Regions from separate parts of the Paractinoplanes brasiliensis genome, predicted to be linked through region 1. Evidence: riboswitches for the same ligand, from Rfam matches in the RefSeq annotation. Region 1 holds a riboswitch; the other holds the start of a gene.
What was found. Region 1 has a riboswitch for S-adenosylmethionine ahead of thrC (threonine synthase). Riboswitches for the same ligand answer to the same signal wherever they lie in the genome.
Positions count from the first base shown of each region.

Region 1 (3,200 bases):
CACGAGCAACCCGACCGGCTCGCCGTCGAGATAACCCAGATGTCGCTCGAACGTCACTGCGGGTGGCGGATTGTCTAGGATCTTGAGGTAATTTTCCCGGCTCTGGAATGGAATGTCGGGACAGTCATGATGTGCTGTCGCGGCGGCGATGTCGTAGGCGATCTCGGGAGTCTGCAGTGGCCCGGCAGATACACGCATGCCCGCCACCCTTGCGGGCGACGGCCATGAACGCCAACGATTTATGGAGCAAGCATTTGGTCGGGAGGACGGACGCACAGCGCCTCCGGCACTGGGTCGTTGGGTCCCTCGAGAGATTGTCGCCAAGCTCGAAGGTGAGGGGCCACGTACGGCGCCGCGCCCTCCCGCAGAGAGCATCCTGCCGATCCCGCGACCACCGCGCAAGTCCTCGCGCGATGGAATTCTCACTGGATGGCAGATTGCCGATTACCCAGAGTTATCCCAGCAGGCCGGCCGCGCGTGCGCCCCGCAGCGACGGCTTGATCCGGTGGGTCGGCCCGACGAGCTCGCTGATCGCGTCCAGCGTCTTGAGACCCTCGCCGGTGTTGTAGACGACCGTCTCTTTCTCGGGGTCGAGCTTGCCGCTCTCGACCAGCTTCTTGAGCACCGCGACGGTCGTGCCGCCCGCGGTCTCGGCGAAGACCCCGGTGGTCTCGGCCAGCAGCCGGATGCCGGCCCGGATCTCGTCGTCGTCGGCGTGGTCCATCCAGCCGCCGGTCCGCCGTACGGCCTCGATCGCGTACGCCCCGGCAGCCGGGTCGCCGATGTTGAGCGACTTCGCGATGCCGGTCGGCTTGACCGGGGTGATCTCGTCGGTGTCGTTGTGCAGCGCCGTGGCGATCGGGTTGCACCCGGCCGACTGCGCGCCGAAGACCGTCCAGCCGCCCTCGGGCGCCTCGCACAGGCCGATCTCGACCAGCTCGGAGAACGCCTTGTCGACCTTGGTGAGCAGTTCGCCCGAGGCCATCGGGATGACCACCTGGGCCGGGATGCGCCAGCCGAGCTGCTCGGCGACCTCGTAGCCCAGGGTCTTGGAGCCCTCGGCGTAGAACGGCCGCACGTTGACGTTGACGAACGCGGTGTCCTCGAACTCGTCGGTCTCGACCAGCTCGCCGCAGAGCCGGTTCACGTCGTCGTACGAGCCCTCGATGGCCACCAGCTCGCCGCCGTAGACCGCGGTCGTGACGACCTTGCCCTGCTCCAGGTCGTACGGGATGAAGACGATGCTGGGCACCCCGGCGCGAGAGGCGTGCGCGGCGACCGAGTTGGCCAGGTTGCCGGTGGAGGCACAGGCGAAGCGGGTGAAGCCGAGGCCGCGCGCGGCGGTCAGCGCGACCGAGACGACCCTGTCCTTGAACGAGTGCGTCGGGTTGGCCGAGTCGTCCTTGACCCACAGCGGCGCGCGCAGGCCCACCGCCGCGGCCAGGGCGGGCGCGCTGATCAGCGGGGTCAGGCCGGGGTCGAGACTGACCCGGGTGGCCGGGTCCTGACCGGCGGGCAGCAGACCGGCGTACCGCCAGATGTTCTGCGGTCCGGCCTCGATCTGCTCACGGGTGACCCGCGCCAGCAGGGCGGGGTCGTAGGCCACCTCGAGCGGACCGAAACACTCGTAACACGCGTGCTGCGCGACCAGCGGGTATTGCGCGCCGCAGGCACGGCAGACCAGGCCCGTGGCGGGTGAGACCGAGGTGGCAATGGGTGCGTTGACGGTAGACGTCATCGAGGCCTTTCCTCTCATCTTTCCCCATGAAGGGGACGGAATTAGCACCTGCCGCGCGCGGCCTCGTCGTCGAGACTGCACGGTGGTTGCCGGGGCTTCACAGGGCCGTGTCCCTCTGCCCCTCTGGATGAGGTATTCAGTTGTTGTTTCCCACACCTTACGACGAGATGGCGCGAATCGGCGCGTGAGATCCCGAGGTGTGAGCGAGACCCCCTTACGAGGTGATGTCCTTGCGCGTGAACCGCCAGAACGCGAGGCCCCAGCACACGGTGGCGTAGACGATCGCGCTGATCGCGCCTTTGACCAGGTCGTCCACCTGCGCCGGGGTGGACAGCAGACCCATCCAGGCGTCGCTGTAGTGCGTCGGCAGCCCGTTGCGGATCACGCCCAGCGCGGTGATCTGGTCGAGGATGCTGGACAGGATCCAGATCATCACCGCGCCGCCGACCGCGCCCAGCGGGGCGTCGGTCAGCACCCCGAGCAGGAAGGCCAGCCCGGCCACGACCAGCATCGTGACGCCCAGATAGCCGGCGATGCCGAGCAGCCGCAGCAGGCCCGCCCCGGGCGCGATCTCGGCCGCCACCGTGCTGCCGAGCGGATGCCACCCGTAGCGCAGGGTGCCGGCGAGCAGCCCGACCCCGGTCAGCACGATCAGCGCGACCGCCGAGTACGCCAGCGCGACGATCAGCTTCACCGCGAGCAACCGGGCCCGCGGCACCGGCACGGCCAGCAGATAGCGCAAACTGCCCCAGCTGGCCTCGCTCGCCACGGTGTCACCGCAGAACAGCGCGACCACCACCACCAGCAGGAACCCGGCCGACACGGCCAGGCAGAACAGCGCGAAGTTGAGGCCGCCCGAGGTGGCCAGGTCGACCAGGCTGCCGAACGCGCCGCCGTTGCCGTCGTCGTCGCCCCCGCTGTCGAACTCGAAGGCGATCAGGATGATGAGCGGCAGCACCGCCATGAACCCCAGGCCCAACTGGGTGCGCCGGCGCGACGCCTGCCGGCGCACCTCGGCCATGATCGGCAGCGTGCGTGACGGCCGGTAGCCGGTCGCGCCTGCCTCAGCCTGAACGCTCATCGGTCCCCACTTCCCCGCGAGTTCTCGCCGACCAGGGCGAGGAAAGCATCTTCGAGACGGCGGCGCGGCACCACCCGGTCGACGGCGACTCCCGCGCGCACCAGCGACGCCACCACCTCGGAGCGGGGCGTGCCGTTCATGTCCACGATCAGGCCGGACGGCCCGTCGGGCAGCACCGAGCGCACACCCAGCTCCCCCAGCACGCGCTCGGCGGCCGGCACGTCGGAGACCTCCAGCTGTACCGACGGCGAGTCACCGACGATCTCGTCGACCGGCCCGGACGCGACGATCCGGCCCTTGTTGACCACGACCGCGTGCGTGCAGGTCTGTTCCACCTCGGCCAGCAGGTGGCTGGAGACCAGCACGGCCCGGCCGTCGGTG
Region 1 covers NZ_SNWR01000001.1:4,046,616-4,049,815, reverse strand. Annotated here, with positions in the region: gene C8E87_RS18130 (GNAT family N-acetyltransferase) at 1-198, opposite strand, end outside; gene thrC (threonine synthase) at 455-1,738, opposite strand; SAM riboswitch class I at 1,750-1,872, opposite strand; gene C8E87_RS18120 (ABC transporter permease) at 1,953-2,819, opposite strand; gene C8E87_RS18115 (alpha/beta fold hydrolase) at 2,816-3,200, opposite strand, start outside.

Region 2 (3,200 bases), 1.5 Mb from region 1:
GGCCACCATCGGCTGGGAGCGCAGCCGGCTGTCCCATCACCTGGGCCGCATGGAGAAACGCGGGCTGATCCGCCGCGAGGAGTGCGCCACCGACAACCGGGGCGCCGAGGTGGTGCTGACCCCCGACGGCCTGGCCGGCTTTCAGGAGGCGACCCGCCCCCACCTGCGCGACATCCGCGAGATCTTCGTCGACGCGCTGACCCCGCAGCAGCTCGAGGCGGCGGGTGAGATCGCGGCCGCGCTGCGCGCCCACCTCGTACGGGGGTAGAAAGGTCCTCATGGCTCGCATAGCGGTGACCGGTGGCAGCGGCAAACTCGGCCGCGCCGTGGTCAAGGATCTGCTCGATCACGGCAACGACGTCGTGAACCTCGACCTGACCCCCGGAAATGATCCGCGGGCCCGGTGGACGAAGACCGACTTGTCCGATTTCGGCCAGGCGGTGGGCGTGCTGACCGCGGTCGACGACCGCTACGACAAGATCGACGCCGTGGTGCACCTGGCCGCGATCCCCGCCCCGGGCCTGCTGCCGAACGCGGCGACCTTCCACAACAACATCACGGTCACCTACAACGTCTTCGCCGCCGCCCGCACGGCCGGGATCAAGACCATCGTGTGGGCGTCCAGCGAGACAGTGCTCGGCCTGCCGTTCGACACCACGCCACCGCCGTACCTGCCCGCCGACGAGGAATATCCCGCCCGCCCCAACTCGTCGTACTCGCTGGCCAAGCACCTCGAGGAGCAGATGGCGGCCCAGTTCTGCCGCTGGGACCCCACGTTGACCATGGTCGGCCTGCGCTTCTCGAACGTCATGGACCCCGACGACTACAAGACCTTCCCCTCGTACGACGCCGACCCGCACTCGCGCAGCTGGAACGCCTGGGGTTACATCGACGCCCGCGACGGAGCCCAGGCCGTGCGGCGCGCCCTCGCGTACGGGGAACCCGGTGTTGAGGTCTTCGTGATCGCCAACGCCGACACGGTCATGAGCCGGTCCAGCGCCGCCCTGGCCGCCGAGGTCTTCCCCGGCCTGCCGGTGAAGAAGGAACTCGGCGAACACGAGACCCTGCTCTCCATCGACAAGGCCCGCCGCCTCCTCGGCTACGAGCCCGAGTTCACCTGGCGCTCGTAGGGGTCCTCGGGTGATGTAGCCTCGGTGTCAGGTCATGAGCGCCAGCGTGAAGCCCCGGCTTGCTGGCCGGCAACCCTTGCGTTCGCGATGGGGTGCCCCGGGTGAGGACCAGGTCTGCGTCCGCCCGGGCGCGGGCAAGCGCGAGCCCGTGGAGGCATCCTCATGTCCGATCGTCTCGATGTCGTCGGCGCCGACCTGACCGTCACCCTCACGTCCGGCGAGCAGCGACGCTTCACCCACCTCGACTACGCGGCCTCGGCGCCCTGTGTGCGGGCCGCTGCCGACGCCGTACGTGATCTGCTCCCGCACTACGGCAGTGTGCACCGCGGCGCCGGGCTGCGTTCGCAACGGTCGACGCTGGAATACGAGCAGGCCCGGGACATCGTGGCCGAGTTCGCCGGCGCCCGGGACGGCGACACCGTGATCTTCACGCGCAACACCACCGACTCGCTCAACCTGCTGGCCCGCGCGCTGCCCGAGGGCACGACGACGATCGTCTTCGACGGCGAGCACCACGCCAACCTGCTGCCCTGGCCCACGCCCGTGCGCCTGCCGGCGCCGGCCGACCCCGAGGACGCGATCCAGTCGGCACGTTCCGCTTTTGCCTCCGTACGCGGTCCCGGGCTGCTCGCCGTGACCGGCGCGAGCAACGTGACGGGGGAGATCTGGCCGCTGCGCGAACTCATCGAGGTCGCTCACTCGTACGGGGGAAGGGTGTTGATCGATGCGGCCCAGCTCGCGCCGCACCGGCCGATCAGCCTGAGCGACACGGGGGCCGACTACGTCGCGTTCTCCGGGCACAAGCTGTACGCGCCGTTCGGGGCGGGTGTGCTGGCCGGGCGGGGCGACTGGCTGAACGCGGCCGAGCCCTACCTGCGCGGCGGCGGGGCCAGCACGTCCGTCGGCGACCAGGCGGGCGACGTCGTGTGGGCGACCGGCCCGGCACGGCACGAGGGCGGCACCCCCAACCTGATCGGCGCCGTCGCCCTGGCCGCCGTCTGTGACGCGCTGCTGCACGCCGACCGCGCGAGCCTCGACGAACACGAGCGGAGCCTGCTGGCCGCCCTGCCCGAGGGGGTCACCCTTTTCGGCGGGAAGCAGCCGCGCGTCGGCATCGTCTCGTACGCCGTGCCCGACCCGGCCGCCGTGGCCGACCGCCTGGCCCGCGAGCACGGCATCGGCGTACGGGCGGGAATGTTCTGTGCCCACCCGCTGGTGCGACGCCTCGGCGGTGGCGGCGACTGCGGAACCGGTGGTCTGCTGCGCGTGAGTTTCGGCCTCGGCAGCACTCACGACGACATCGACCGGTTGCTGCGCGCCTTTGACGAACTCGGGGTGCGCGGCATTCTTTGAGGCATGACTCAGCCGCGTGCCGTCGCTGTGGTGCTCTCCGAGGGCCGCGTCCTGGTGATGAAGCGATACCTCAAGCACCCCCGCACCTGCGCGATGTGCCCGCGCGGCACCCTGGCCTGCGCGGGCCACGACTACGCGGTGCTGCCCGGCGGGGGCGTCGAGCGCGGCGAGTCGTTCGAGGAAGCGGTCGTGCGCGAGCTGCACGAGGAAACCACGCTGACCGCCCGCATCGAACGGCAGCTCTGGTCGGGCCGGCACGTCAGGCGTCGCGCCGTCTACTTCCTCATGACCGATGTCGAGGGCACACCGACGCTCTCCGGCGAGGAGGCCGCCGAGAACAACCCCCTGAACAGTTACGAGCTGCGGTGGGCCACCCCCGACCAGTTCGACGAGCTGAACCTGTTCCCCCGCAGCATCCACGAACGCCTGACGGAGCTGATGTGACGGTTGCTGTTGCCGCACCACACCCGGATGCTGTTGAGGCCGCGCGGGCGGTGGTAGCGGACGGGGGGAACGCGTTCGACGCGGCGCTCGCGGCGGCCGCGGCGCTCACCGTGGCCTATCCGCACCAGTGCTCGGTCGGCGGTGACCTGGTCGCCATGGTGCGTCCGGCCCATTCCCCCGTACGGGCTGTCCTTTCCATCGGCGCCGCGGCGCGTGCTGTGGATGTGGCAGCGCTGGGCGATCGGATGCCGGTGCGCGGTCCGCAGACGGTCA
Region 2 covers NZ_SNWR01000001.1:5,526,112-5,529,311, forward strand. Annotated here, with positions in the region: gene C8E87_RS25035 (MarR family winged helix-turn-helix transcriptional regulator) at 1-268, shown strand, start outside; gene C8E87_RS25040 (NAD-dependent epimerase/dehydratase family protein) at 279-1,130, shown strand; SAM riboswitch class IV at 1,161-1,277, shown strand; gene C8E87_RS25045 (aminotransferase class V-fold PLP-dependent enzyme) at 1,293-2,483, shown strand; gene C8E87_RS25050 (NUDIX hydrolase) at 2,487-2,927, shown strand; gene C8E87_RS25055 (gamma-glutamyltransferase) at 2,924-3,200, shown strand, end outside.
Region 2: another riboswitch for S-adenosylmethionine. It lies ahead of C8E87_RS25045 (aminotransferase class V-fold PLP-dependent enzyme); the one in region 1 lies ahead of thrC (threonine synthase).